DNA from 2 places in the Streptomyces sp. DSM 41931 genome. Region 1 is predicted to be linked to the other one. Evidence: riboswitches for the same ligand, from Rfam matches in the RefSeq annotation. Region 1 holds a riboswitch; the other holds the start of a gene.
The links. Region 1 has a riboswitch for glycine ahead of gcvT (glycine cleavage system aminomethyltransferase GcvT). Riboswitches for the same ligand answer to the same signal wherever they lie in the genome.

Region 2: linked by a shared signal. The riboswitch ahead of gcvP (aminomethyl-transferring glycine dehydrogenase) and the one ahead of gcvT (glycine cleavage system aminomethyltransferase GcvT) in region 1 are both predicted to bind glycine.

The regions. Positions count from the first base shown of each region.
Region 1 covers NZ_CP189902.1:5,016,797-5,023,802, reverse strand. Annotated here, with positions in the region: gene ACP7TJ_RS23320 (ABC transporter substrate-binding protein) at 1-115, opposite strand, end outside; gene ACP7TJ_RS23315 (enhanced serine sensitivity protein SseB C-terminal domain-containing protein) at 549-1,331, opposite strand; gene ACP7TJ_RS23310 (enhanced serine sensitivity protein SseB) at 1,451-2,227, opposite strand; gene ACP7TJ_RS23305 (AAA family ATPase) at 2,279-2,947, opposite strand; glycine riboswitch at 3,171-3,271, shown strand; glycine riboswitch at 3,272-3,394, shown strand; gene gcvT (glycine cleavage system aminomethyltransferase GcvT) at 3,466-4,584, shown strand; gene gcvH (glycine cleavage system protein GcvH) at 4,708-5,085, shown strand; gene glyA (serine hydroxymethyltransferase) at 5,100-6,359, shown strand; gene ACP7TJ_RS23285 (L-serine ammonia-lyase) at 6,526-7,006, shown strand, end outside.
Region 2 covers NZ_CP189902.1:927,237-934,242, forward strand. Annotated here, with positions in the region: gene gcvP (aminomethyl-transferring glycine dehydrogenase) at 1-2,721, opposite strand, end outside; glycine riboswitch at 2,896-2,991, opposite strand; gene ACP7TJ_RS04515 (PRC-barrel domain-containing protein) at 3,104-3,478, shown strand; gene ACP7TJ_RS04520 (DNA polymerase IV) at 3,582-4,991, opposite strand; gene ACP7TJ_RS04525 (MerR family transcriptional regulator) at 5,057-5,740, opposite strand; gene ACP7TJ_RS04530 (bifunctional nuclease family protein) at 5,929-6,402, opposite strand; gene ACP7TJ_RS04535 (MerR family transcriptional regulator) at 6,495-7,006, opposite strand, start outside.

The DNA of each region.
Region 1 (7,006 bases):
TCTTGCCGCCGCTCTCGTTGTCGCTGTCCCGCTCGCTGGCGCAGCCCGTGGCGATCAGGCCGACCGCGACCGCGGCCGTGATCGCCCGAGCGGCTCGGGTCTTGAATATGCGCATACTGGGGCCACTCCGGGTCCGCTATGTGGATGCATCTTGACCGGCCGAACACTACAGACGTTCGCAGTGAGTCAGGAACAGTCCGGATAGCGGTGATACCTACCTGAGATCTGAACAGTCGACATAAGGGACTGTTCCGGCATCTTCGCGCGATGATTTAACGCCCAGGACACATACGGGGGCTCCGTAAGTGCCCGTCGCAAGGCCCGGGATGACGTGAAGACGCGGTGAAACCGCAGGTGACAGGCGGTCATCGACAGGTAGCTGATCGCATCCGACGGAATCTGACGCAAAATCAGCGGCGGACGGGTCGGGACAGGAGCCGCACCGCCGCCCATTGTCCACATGCTGGACACGGTGACGCTGCGTCACCCTGCGCCGGACCAGCGGCGGCGGGGCCGCGCCGCCGCGGGCTTCGGGGAAGACGTACCGGTCAGAGACGGTGCGCGGGCGGATAGCCGTAGCCCGTGGCGGGGGCCGGGGCGTGCGCCCCACGGTCGTAGAACGGGCGCGCGTTGACGCGCAGCCACATCGCCACCGGGTCGTGCTCGTCGGCCATGGCGACGGTGGAGACCGGCAGCCCGTCGGGCACGGCGGGCAGCGACTGCCGCATCATCGCCCGCACCGACTCCACGGCGGGCGGCGAGGTGTCGTACACGTCCAGGCCGATGGCGAGGTACGGGGCGCCGAGGGCGGGCTGCACCCAGGCGCGGCGCAGCGCGCGCACGGCCGGGGTGCGGTGGGCGTTCTGCGCGAGGAGGGCGTAGAACTGCGGGATCTCGATGGCCGGTTCGGACAGCCGCAGCGGCCCGGCGGGCTGCTGGTCGAGTCCGCCGGCGATGCGGCGCAGGTCCAGCCAGGGGATGCCGACGCCCCCGCCGGGCGCGTGCGGGTTGAGCCAGAGGCCGTAGCGGTCCGGGTAGAGCGCGCGGGCCACCTCCAGGCCGTCGACCACCTCGTACGAGCGGTTCCAGCCGCTGGCGGACAGCTCCTGGGCGGAGGTCACACAGGGCGCGTAGCCGTGCCCTTCGACCTCCATGGTCCCGTACTGGGCGTCGGGCGAGCCGGCCTGGCCGTGCCAGAGCAGCATCCAGACCCGGCCGGACGAGGGGGTGGCGAGGGCGCGCAGCAAGGCCTCGTAGGCGTCGTAACGCCCGGGCGTCACCTGGCGCAGCATGTGCTCGACCTGTCCGGCCGCCGCGGTGCCAGCGCTCACTTGTATCGCCCCTCCGTACAACACCCTGCCGGCCAATGCTCCTAGCTTAAGCCGACGGCCTCCGGCGGTCTGCGGTCAGTGCGCGGAAGGCGAGGGCATGCGGCGGATCGGGGGGCGCGTCAGGCGCGCTGGTAGAAGGGGCGGACCTTGGCGCGCAGCCAGTCGGCGACCGGGTCCTGGGCCACGTCGAGGACGACGAGGCTGACCGGCCAGCGGGCGGGGCTGCGGCCAAGGGCCCGGCCGAGGGCGTCCAGCGGCAGCGCGCGGGGGTCGCCCTCCCAGTGCAGCAGCTCCACGCCGACGAACAGCACCGGGTCTGCCGTCTCGACGGCGGCCAGGCAGCGGCGGGCGGTCGCCACCACGCCGAGGGAGTCGAACTCCTGCGAGGCCGCGGCGAGGAAGTCCACCGGGTCGTCCTGCCAGTCCGGCTCGAACAGCCGGACGCGGCCGCCGCTCGCGGGACCGTCCAGCGGGGAGCGCCCGGCCCGGCACAGGTCGGCCACCGCGGCCGGCGGCAGCGGGACGGCGACCGTGCCGCCCGGGTTGACCACGATGCCGGCCTGCGGGGGCAGTCCGCGGGCGAACTCCACGGCGGGCGCGACGGTGCAGCCCATGTGGGAGCCGACGACCTGCCGGAACTGCTCCTCGGAGCTGAAGACCGGCACATACGCCTGGCCGTCCAGTTCCATGGTGGGCAGGTCGAGGGGGCCGCTGTGCGGGCCGCCGCCGCTCGGCAGCGGCACCCAGAGGAAGCTGCGGCCGAGGACCTCGACGATCCGTGCTCCCGCCGAGGGGACGCCGAGGGAGGCGGAGAGCGCCTCCTCCAGTTCGTTGCCGGGCCACCCGCCGTGCGGGTGGAAGTGCGTCCGGTCCGGGATGTCCGCCGGGAAGTCCATCTGTCGCCCACCGTCTGCCTGATGCCACTGCTTGGCGGAAAGGCTAGCCGGTCAGCCGGTGAAGCCGATCCGGCGCAGGGCGTTGGCGGCGTCCCGGTCGACGAGCACCGCCGAGGCGCAGCCCTCCGGCACCCGGCCGGACTCCACCGCGTCCAGCAGCCGGCCGCACGCCGTGCGGTGCCGGCGGAAGGCGTAGCGCGAGACGCCGCGGCCCCGCTCCAGCTGCCCGGCCAGAGCCTCTTCGGGCGCGACGTCCAGCACCAGCAGGTGCAGCGCGGCCCCGCGGCGGCGGGCCTCGCGGGCCAGCCAGCGCCGCACCCAGGTCTGGGTGCCGCAGTCGTGCACGACGACCGGCCGGCCGGAGCGCAGCACCCGGCGCAGTCCCGCGTAGTGGGTGAGCCGGACCAGCGGGCGGTAGGCCGCGTACGGCAGCAGACGGGGCATACGGCGGTCCCAGCGGTCGCGGGCGTCCTGGGAGTCGACGCGGTCGCCGTGCACCGCGCGCCGCATCAGCGTGGACTTTCCGCTGCCGGGCAGTCCGGTGACGACGACGAGGTCGCGGGGGCCGAAGAGCAGGGCGCGCGGGCTGCGTCCCGAGCGGGCGCGCAGGTCCTGGACGAGGGGGGCGGGCGTCGCGCCGCGGGCGCCGCCGGGCCGGTCCGCGTGCTGCGGCGGCAGCGCCACGCCTGTGGTGCCGGCGTACGCCGTGGGCCTGTTCACCGTGGTCGTCCTCCCCCTGGGGCCGGATATGGAGGTCCGATCCCCGCCGCGTGTAAAGAGAAGGTAATGCCAGGTCGCCTCGGTTGCGTGCTCATACCGATACAGGCCTGTCACAGCTCCCTGTGACCGAGCCTGCACGAACGGTGCACCCCCGGCAAGGGTCCCCCTGCCGGTGTCCCGCGATGCGTGCAATGATGTGCGCGCCAACTGCATACCGGCCGTTTGAATCCGCGCGGGAGAGTCCCCGGCACCGTGTGCCGCCGGGGCGCCGAAGGAGCAAGTCCCTCCCTTGAATCTCTCAGGCACCGTTACCGCGCGGGCGAGGCACATCTGAAAAGCGGGCCGCCGTCGCAGTGCTCCGGTGGCCCCACCCAAGGTGCAAGTCCTGACCTCCCTCCGGCGGTGGTCATGGCGAACCTCTCAGGTTCCGATGACAGATGGGGAGGAACGACCTCGCCTCCCCCATGCTCGGACGACCTCGCATGGGAGGGACCCCCATCGCCCTGGGAGACCGACCGATGAGCAGTACCGAACCCCGCCGCACCGCGCTCGATGCCCTGCATCGGTCGCTCGGCGCGACGATGACCGACTTCGCCGGCTGGGACATGCCCCTGCGCTACGGCTCCGAGCGCGACGAGCACAACGCCGTGCGCACGAAGGCCGGCCTCTTCGACCTCTCGCACATGGGCGAGATCACGGTCACCGGCCCGCAGGCCGCCGCGTTGCTGGACCACGCGCTGGTCGGCAACATCTCGGGCGTGAAGCCGGGCCGCGCCCGCTACACGATGATCTGCCGTGAGGACGGCGGCATCCTGGACGACCTGATCGTCTACCGGCTCGGCGAGACCGAGTACATGGTCGTGGCCAACGCCTCCAACGCCCAGGTGGTGCTGGACGCGCTGACCGAGCGGGCCGCGGGCTTCGACGCCGAGGTGCGCGACGACCGCGACGCCTACGCGCTGCTGGCCGTGCAGGGCCCCGAGTCCCCGGCGATCCTCAAGAGCCTCACCGACGCCGACCTGGACGGCCTGAAGTACTACGCCGGACTGCCCGGCACCGTGGCCGGGGTCCCCGCGCTCATCGCCCGCACCGGCTACACCGGCGAGGACGGCTTCGAGCTGTTCGTGAAGCCGGAGCACGCGGTGGAGCTGTGGCAGGCGCTGACCAAGGCGGGCGAGGCCCACGGGCTGGTGCCGTGCGGTCTGTCCTGCCGGGACACGCTCCGCCTGGAGGCGGGCATGCCGCTGTACGGCAACGAGCTGAGCACCTCCCTCACGCCGTTCGACGCCGGTCTGGGCCGGGTGGTGAAGTTCGAGAAGGAGGGCGACTTCGTGGGCCGCGCCGCCCTCGCCGAGGCCGCCGAGCGCGCCGCGCAGAACCCGCCGCGCGTCCTGGTCGGCCTGGTCGCCCACGGCCGCCGGGTGCCGCGCGCCGGGTACGCGGTGGTGGCCGGCGGCGAGAAGATCGGCGAGGTCACCTCCGGCGCCCCCTCCCCCACCCTGGGCAGGCCGATCGCCATGGCCTACGTCGACGCGCGCCACGCGGAGCCGGGCGCCGAGGGCGTCGGTGTGGACATCCGCGGCAGCCACGAGCCGTACGACGTCGTGGCGCTGCCGTTCTACAAGCGGCAGAAGTGACACCGTCGTAGCCGGCCTCCGGGCGGCTTTCGCGCCACCGCGGCACGGGGGTCCCACCCGTCCGGCCGCTTCGCGCTCCCTCCCCGTCATCAGCAGTTTCCCGCGTACAGGAGAATTCAGGCCATGAGCAACCCCCAGCAGCTGCGCTACAGCAAGGAGCACGAGTGGCTGTCGGCCGCCGAGGACGGCGTGTCGACGGTCGGCATCACGGAGCACGCGGCCAACGCGCTCGGCGACGTGGTCTTCGTCCAGCTCCCCGAGGTCGGTGACACGGTGAGCGCGGGCGAGACCTGCGGCGAGCTGGAGTCCACCAAGTCCGTCAGCGACCTGTACTCCCCCGTCTCCGGCGAGGTCACCGAGGTCAACGAGGACGTGGTGAACGACCCGGCGCTGGTGAACTCGGCCCCCTTCGAGGGCGGCTGGCTGTTCAAGGTGCGGGTCACCGACGAGCCGGCCGACCTGCTGTCCGCCGCCGAGTACGACGCGTTCATCGCGGGCTGAGGAGCCGTAGCCGTATGTCGCTTCTGAACACGCCTCTGCACGAGCTCGACCCGGCGGTGGCCGCCGCGGTCGACGCCGAGCTGCACCGGCAGCAGTCCACCCTCGAGATGATCGCCTCGGAGAACTTCGCCCCGGTCGCGGTCATGGAGGCCCAGGGCTCGGTCCTCACCAACAAGTACGCAGAGGGCTACCCCGGCCGCCGCTACTACGGCGGCTGCGAGCACGTCGACGTGATCGAGCAGATCGCCATCGACCGGGTGAAGGAGCTGTTCGGCGCCGAGCACGCCAACGTCCAGCCGCACTCGGGCGCCCAGGCCAACGCGGCCGCGATGTTCGCGCTGCTCAAGCCGGGCGACACGATCATGGGTCTGAACCTCGCGCACGGCGGGCACCTGACCCACGGCATGAAGATCAACTTCTCCGGCAAGCTCTACAACGTGGTCGCCTACCACGTGGGCGACGACGGCCAGGTCGACATGGCCGAGGTCGAGCGCCTCGCCAAGGAGAACAAGCCGAAGCTGATCGTGGCCGGCTGGTCGGCGTACCCGCGTCAGCTGGACTTCGCCGCGTTCCGCCGGATCGCCGACGAGGTCGGCGCGTACCTGATGGTCGACATGGCGCACTTCGCCGGTCTGGTCGCCGCGGGCCTGCACCCGAACCCGGTGCCGCACGCCCACGTGGTGACCACCACCACGCACAAGACCCTCGGCGGTCCGCGCGGCGGTGTGATCCTCTCCACGGCCGAGCTGGCCAAGAAGATCAACTCCGCGGTGTTCCCCGGCCAGCAGGGCGGTCCGCTGGAGCACGTGGTCGCCGCCAAGGCGGTCGCCTTCAAGGTCTGCGCCTCGGAGGAGTTCAAGGAGCGCCAGCGCCGCACCCTGGAGGGCGCGCGCATCCTCGCCGAGCGTCTGGTGCGGGACGACGTGAAGGCCGTGGGCGTGGACGTGCTGTCCGGCGGCACGGACGTGCACCTCGTCCTGGTGGACCTCCGGAACTCGGAGCTGGACGGCCAGCAGGCCGAGGACCGGCTGCACGAGGTCGGGATCACCGTGAACCGGAACGCGATCCCGAACGACCCGCGCCCGCCGATGGTCACCTCGGGCCTGCGCATCGGCACGCCCGCCCTCGCCACCCGCGGCTTCACGGCCGAGGACTTCGCCGAGGTCGCGGACGTGATCGCTCAGGCGCTGAAGCCGTCGTACGACGCCGAGGCGCTCCGGGGCCGGGTCGCGGCGCTGGCCGCGAAGCACCCGCTGTACCCCGGTCTGCGGTAGTTCCGTCCGCTTTTTGTACGGACCTACGGGGCATCGCGCACACTGGGTCGGTGGGCGCGGTGCCCCGCACCATGCAGCGCATGAACGATTCACCACCCCGCCCGGCCCACCGAACCGCCCTTCCCCGGTGGACAGCGTCGTCCGCCGAACCCTGAGGAGTCCTCCCGTGGCCATCTCGGTCTTCGACCTGTTCTCGATCGGCATCGGCCCGTCCAGCTCGCACACGGTCGGCCCGATGCGGGCGGCCCGGATGTTCGCCCGGCGGCTGCGCAACGAGGACCTTCTGGACTCCGTCGCCTCGGTGCGGGCGGAGCTGTACGGCTCCCTGGGCGCCACCGGGCACGGCCACGGCACGCCCAAGGCGGTGCTGCTGGGCCTGGAGGGCGACTCGCCGCGCACGGTGGACGTGGAGTCGGCCGACGAGCGGGTGGAGAAGATCAAGGACGGCGGGCGGCTGCGGCTGCTCGGCGAGCACGAGATCGGCTTCTCCTTCGACGACGACCTGGTGCTGCACCGCCGCAAGGCGCTCCCCTACCACGCCAACGGCATGACGCTGTGGGCGTACGACTCCTCCGGCGCCGAGCTGCTGGCCAAGACGTACTACTCGGTGGGCGGCGGTTTCGTCGTCGACGAGGACGCGGTGGGCG
Region 2 (7,006 bases), 4.1 Mb from region 1:
CACGGACGCCGTGTGCGGGGCGTTGCGCAGCGGGTTGTCGTCCGCGGGCCACTCGCCGGAGCCGACCTTCTCGATCTCGGCGCGGATGGCGATCATCGCCTCGCAGAACCGGTCGAGCTCGGTGAGGTCCTCGGACTCGGTGGGCTCGATCATCAGCGTGCCGGCCACCGGGAAGGACATCGTCGGCGCGTGGAAGCCGTAGTCGATGAGGCGCTTGGCCACGTCGTCGACCGTCACGCCGGTCGCCTTGGTGAGCGGGCGCAGGTCGATGATGCACTCGTGCGCGACCAGCCCGCCGGGGCCGGTGTAGAGCACCGGGTAGTGCGGCTCGAGGCGCTTGGCGATGTAGTTGGCGCTGAGCACGGCCACCTGTGTGGCCCGCTTCAGGCCCTCGCCGCCCATCAGCCGGACGTACGCCCAGGAGATGGGCAGGATGCCCGCCGAGCCCCACGGGGCCGCCGAGATGGGTCCGACGCCCGTCTCCGGTCCGGCCTCCGGCTGCAGCGGGTGGTTCGGCAGGTACGGGGCGAGGTGGGCGCGGACGCCGACCGGGCCGACGCCGGGACCGCCGCCGCCGTGCGGGATGCAGAACGTCTTATGCAGGTTCAGGTGGGAGACGTCGCCGCCGAAGTGGCCCGGCTTGGCCAGGCCGACCAGGGCGTTGAGGTTGGCGCCGTCGACGTACACCTGGCCGCCGGCCTCGTGCACCTGGGCGCAGATGTCGGCGACGTGCTCCTCGAACACGCCGTGCGTCGACGGGTACGTGATCATCAGCACGGCCAGCTCGTCGCGGTGCTGCTCGATCTTGGCGCGCAGGTCCTCGACGTCGACCTCGCCGTTCTCGGCGGTCCTGACGACGACGACCTTCATGCCGGCCATCACGGCGGACGCGGCGTTGGTGCCGTGCGCGGAGGACGGGATCAGGCAGACGGTGCGCTGCTCGTCGCCGTTGGCGCGGTGGTAGCCGCGGACGGCGAGCAGACCGGCCAGCTCGCCCTGGGAGCCGGCGTTGGGCTGGAGGGACACCTTGTCGTAGCCGGTGACCTCGGCGAGACGGTCCTCCAGCTCGCGGATGAGCGTGAGATAGCCCTCGGCCTGCTCGGCCGGGACGAACGGGTGCAGCTGGCCGAACTCGGGCCAGGTGACCGGCTCCATCTCGGTGGTCGCGTTGAGCTTCATGGTGCAGGAGCCCAGCGGGATCATGCCGCGGTCCAGCGCGTAGTCGCGGTCGGCGAGGCGGCGCAGGTAGCGCAGCATGGCCGTCTCGGAGCGGTGCTGGTGGAACACCGGGTGGGTGAGGTAGTCGTCGGTGCGCAGCAGCGCCTCCGGCAGGGCGTCGGACGCGGAGGCGTCCAGCGCCTCGACATCGGCCTGCACGCCGAAGGCGCGCCACACGGCGGAGACCTGGTCGCGGGTGGTGGTCTCGTCGCAGGCGACGGAGACGGTGTCGGCGTCGACGAGGCGCAGGTTGACGCCGTGGTCACGGGCGGCGGCGACGACCTCGGGGGCCCGCCCGGCGACCCGCACGGTGAGGGTGTCGAAGTAGGAGCCGTGGACCACCTCGGCGCCGCCGGAGCGCAGGCCCTCGGCGAGGATCGCGGCGTAGCGGTGGGTGCGGCGGGCGATGGTCCGCAGGCCCTCGGGGCCGTGGTAAACGGCGTACATGCCGGCCATGACGGCGAGCAGCACCTGCGCGGTGCAGATGTTGCTGGTGGCCTTCTCGCGGCGGATGTGCTGCTCACGCGTCTGCAGGGCCAGGCGGTAGGCCTTGTTGCCGTCGGCGTCGACGGAGACGCCGACGAGGCGGCCGGGCAGGCTGCGGGCCATCTTGTCCTGGACGGCCATGTAGCCGGCGTGCGGTCCGCCGAAGCCCATGGGGACGCCGAAGCGCTGCGTGGTGCCCACCGCGATGTCCGCGCCCAGCTCGCCGGGGGACTTCAGCAGGGTGAGGGCGAGCAGGTCGGCGGCGACGGTGACGAGCGCGCCGCGCTCGTGTGCCTGGTCGATCACCGGCTTGATGTGCCGGACGGCGCCGGACGCGCCCGGGTACTGGATCAGGACGCCGTTGATCTCACGGCCGTCGAGCTCGGCGGGGATGCCGTCGCTCAGGTCGGCGACGACGACCTCGACGCCGGTCGGCTCGGCGCGGGTCTCGATCACGGCGACGGTCTGCGGCAGGGCGTCCGCGTCGACCAGGAAGAGGCCCTTCTTGTTCTTGCCCATGCGCCGGGACAGCGCCATCGCCTCGGCGGCCGCGGTGCCCTCGTCGAGCAGGGAGGCGCCGGACGTGGGCAGGCCGGTGAGATCGGCGACCATCGTCTGGAAGTTCAGCAGCGCCTCGAGCCGGCCCTGCGAGATCTCCGGCTGGTACGGCGTGTACGCCGTGTACCAGGCGGGGTTCTCCATGACGTTGCGCAGGATGACGGGCGGGGTGAACGTGCCGTAGTAGCCCAGGCCGATCATGGAGCCGAGGACCTGGTTGCGGCCGGCGAGGGCGCGCAGCTCGGCGAGCACCTCGGCCTCGCTGCGGGCGCCCGGCAGGTCCAGCGCGTCGGCGTTCTTGATCACGTCGGGCACGGCGGCGGCGGTCAGCTCGTCGAGCGAGCCGTAGCCCACCTGGGCCAGCATCTTCGCCCGGGCCTCGTGGTCGGGGCCGATGTGGCGCTGCTCGAAGGGGATTCCCTGTTCGAGCTCGGAGAGCGGGGTGCGGGGGGCAGTCATTGAGGAGGCCTCCTGGTCCGACGACCTTCGAGGGGCACCACGGCGCAGGTGCCCGGACGGCCTCCCCCTCTGTCATCTCAACCTGAGAGTTTCACCGGAACGCCGAGGGCGGTCCGGTTTTCACCGTCGGTGAGAGCGGAAGCCGTCGACACCCGCCCTGCTTTCCAGAGTGACCTCGTCCGTGCGGTACGTGTGCCTGAGAGATTCCGGGGAGGATTTGCTCCTTCGGCGCCTCCGGTGGTGCCTGGAGGACTCTCCCGCACGGGATCAGCGGCCGTTGCCAGCCTACCAGCGAGGTCCGGACCCCGGCCTTCGAGTGGCCGTTCCGCCGATTGTGCCGTTTTGTGGTGCTAACGGATGACTCGCGAGGAGTGGAGGGCCTGTGCAGACCGACATCGACCCGCGTCACCTCATCGGCCGCAAGGCGTACGACCGCAACGGCACCCGCATCGGCACGATCGACGAGGTCTACCTCGACGACGCCACCGGTGTGCCGGAGTGGGCGGCGATACGCACCGGCCTGTTCAGCCGGGACGCCTTCGTGCCCCTGGAGCCCAGCGAGCTGGTCGACGGGGCCCTGCACGTGCCGTTCGAACGGTCCCTCATCAAGGACGCCCCCGACTTCGGCGTCGGCCGCCATCTGTCCCCGGAGCAGGAGCTCCAGCTGTACCACCACTACGGCCTGGACGTGGCCTTCCCTCCCCCGCTCCCGGACCGCGACTTCGGCAAGCTGGCGGGCCAGGAGGGACACGCCTGACGCCACCGGGGGCGGCGGTCTCTCGGAACCTGTGCCTGGGCCGGCCCGCGGCGATCTGCACCACCCTCGCCCACGGCGGGTGGCCGGCTCCACCGGCAGCGGGTCAGGCTTCCAGCGGCCGAGGCCGCGACGGCGCGTCCGGTGTCCCCCGGGTCGTCGTCTCGAGCAGGTCCGGTGGATCGTCCACCAACGGCAGCGGGTCCGCGGGCTCGAGCGCCGGGTCGTCGACGCGAAACGTCTTCACACGGCCCGGCGCCGAGCCGGGGGTCTCGAAGCGGACCGTCACGCGGCCCAGTCCGCTGCCCTGCACCCACCCGTGCCCGTGCTCGGCGTGCCGGACGTCGTGGCCCGCGGGCCAGCGCCGCTCGGCGGGGGTCTCCGGGCGCGGCTCGGGCGCCGTCTCGGGTTCCTCGCCCTCCGGCGTCTCCTCCCCCGCACCGCCCGCCGCCTGGGCGAACAGGTCCTCCTGCGTGTAGTCCGCCAGCCCGCTGACGCCGACGCCCAGCAGCCGTACGCCGCCCGTGGTGTCCACCGAGTCCAGCAGCCGCGCAGCCGCCTCCCGGACGACGGCCGGGTCGTCGGTGGGGCCCCGCAGCGTCTCGGACCGGGTCAGCGTGGAGAAGTCGTACCGCCGCACCTTCAGCACGATGGTGCGTCCGGACAGCCCCGCGCCGCGCAGCCTGCGCACGCAGCGGTCGGCGAGCCGCTGCACCTCCAGGCCGACTCGCACCCGGTCGTGGATGTCCACGTCGTACGTGTCCTCGACGGACACCGACTTCGTCTCGCGCTCGGCGACGACGGGCCGGTCGTCGCGGGCCAGCGCCATCGCGTACAGCGCGTGCCCGTGCGCCTTGCCCAGCAGCCGCACCAGTTCGTCCTCGCCCGCCTCGGCGATCTCGCCGACCGTGTGGATGCCGGCCCGCCGCAGATGGTCGCCGGTGGCGGGTCCGACACCCGGGAGGGTCCGCACCGGCATCGGCTCCAGCATCGCGCGCTCGGTGCCGGGCTCGATCACGACCAGCCCGTCCGGCTTCGCCTCCTCCGAGGCGATCTTCGCCAGCATCTTGGAGGCGGCCAGCCCCACGGAGCCGGTCAGTCCCGTGACCGCGCGGATGTCGGCGCGCAGCTTCGTGCCGGCCAGCCGCGCCGACCGCTCGTCCCACGCCGTGCCCCCGGCCTCCAGATCGACGAACGCCTCGTCGAGGCTGAGCGGCTCCACCAGGGGCGACAGGGCGCGCAGCAGCGCCATCACCTGGTCGCTGATCGAGCGGTACAGCGCGAACCGGGGCACCAGATACGCGGCGTTCGGCGCGAGCCGCCGGGCCTGGGACATGGGCATCGCGGAGTGCACGCCCAGCACGCGCGCCTCGTATGAGGCGGTGGCGACCACGCCACGAGGCCCGAGACCGCCCACGATCACGGCCTTGCCGCGCAGACTCGGCTTGGACGCCTGCTCCACCGAGGCGTAGAAGGCATCCATGTCGAGATGCAGGATCGTGGGAGCGGATCTCACATCTCCGATGCTGCCCTACGCCACTGACAACGTCCTCGTCGGGCCGGGCCCCGCGCGGCGCGGGCTCAGACCGCGCGGTTCCTGCGCCGGGCCAGCTCGTCCATCGGGTTGTGGCCGATCAGGGTCTCCCCCGTGTCGACACGCTCGCCGTGCAGCTGCGACAGCGCGCTCTCGACGTCCCGCCACACCACGCCCACGGCGATGCCGAAGACGCCCTGGCCGCCCTGCAGCAGGGCGTGGACCTCGTCGGGCGACGTGCACTCGTAGACCGTCGCGCCGTCGCTCATCAGCGTCATGCGCTCCAGGTCGCTGAAGCCGCGCTCGCGCAGGTGCTGGACGGCGGTGCGGATGTTCTGCAGGGACACGCCGGTGTCCAGGAACCGCTTCACGATCTTCAGCACGACGACGTCGCGGAAGCTGTACAGCCGCTGTGTGCCGGACCCGTGGGCGGGGCGCACGCTCGGCTCGACCAGCCCCGTGCGCGCCCAGTAGTCGAGCTGGCGGTAGGTGATGCCGGCCGCGGCGCAGGCCGTGGGCCCCCGGTAGCCGATCTCCTCGGTCGCCATGGCCGCCGCCCCTCCACCGCTCGGAACGGCCGTCGGTCGCTGCGGAGCGGGCTCGATCGCACCGCCGCGCGCGGGATGGCCCCCGCCCGAGCGGAGCGGAGAGCTCTGGGGAGGATACGGCCCGCCCGCCCCGAAAACGCGTCCGGGGGCACCCCCCGCCGTACCGTCGCCGCTGCTTCTCACGCCGACCTCCGTCCTTGACCTGCCTCCTCGACGGTAGGCAGTCACCAAGGGTGCGTCAACGATCGCCACACTCGGCACGCCGAGTGATAATCACCCTAAGAGTGGTTTCCCGTACCCCGTCGCGGGGAAAGGCTAGCCGAATGTTCTCGGCGCGGGCCGCGACCGACGCCAGGTCCGCGGGAAACGGCTCACTGGTTGCTGCTCCCGAAGTCCTCGGGCGAGATCTGGTCGAGGAACTCGCGGAACTTCTCCACCTCGTCCTCCTGCTCGTCCGGAATGGCGATGCCGGCGTCGTCCAGCACCGTGTCGCTTCCGTAGATCGGGGTCCCCGTACGCAGGGCGAGAGCTATGGCGTCGGAGGGGCGGGCGCTCACCTCGACACCGCTGGCGAAGACCAGCTCGGCGTAGAACACGCCTTCGCGCAGGTCGGTGATGCGCACTTCCGTGAGCTCCTGTCCCACGGCCTCCAGCACGTCCTTGAACAGGTCGTGGGTCAGCGGCCGTGCGGGCGCCATGCCCTGCTGGGCGAAGGCGATGGCCGTCGCCTCCCCGGGGCCGATCCAGATGGGGAGGTAGCGGTCGCCGCCCACTTCACGCAACAGCACGATCGGTTGGTTGGAGGGCATTTCCACCCGGACACCTACGACATCGAGCTCGTTCACACAGCAACCCTAGGCCGTGCCCGGGACGTTTGGGTAGTCGGGCCGGGATCGGGTGGCCGATCCGGCGGCCCTGTGCTGCTTCTCGAGGGTCCTCAGGGCAGCCGCACCCCGAGCGCCGACCGCACCAGCGCCGCGTGCAGCTTCATGGTGAGACCGGCCAGTTCCTTGGTGCGGTCTTCGGCATGCGCCCTGGTCTGCGGGTTGCGGTGGCGCCGCAGCGGCGCGACGACCTGCTCCACCAGCCCGGCCTCCCGCTCGGCGGCCGCCTTCATGGCCCGCAGATGGCGGGGCTCGATCCCGTACCGCCCCAGTTCCATGAGCAGCCCGGCGACGGTGACCGCCTCCGCGTCGTACACCCCGTCCCCCACCGGGACGAGCAGGCCGTACGACTCCCACTCGGCGAGCCGCTGCTCGTCCACCCCGGCGGCGGCGAGCAGCTGGCAGCGCCCGATCCGGGCCGCCGTGGGCTTCTCCAGGACGCACTCGGCGGGGTCCTCGCCGTCACCCGGACGGCTCAGCGCCGGCAGCGGCGGGGCCTCACCGCGCTCCATGGCCGCCAGGTGCTCCCGGATCACCTTGAGCGGCAGATAGTGGTCGCGCTGCA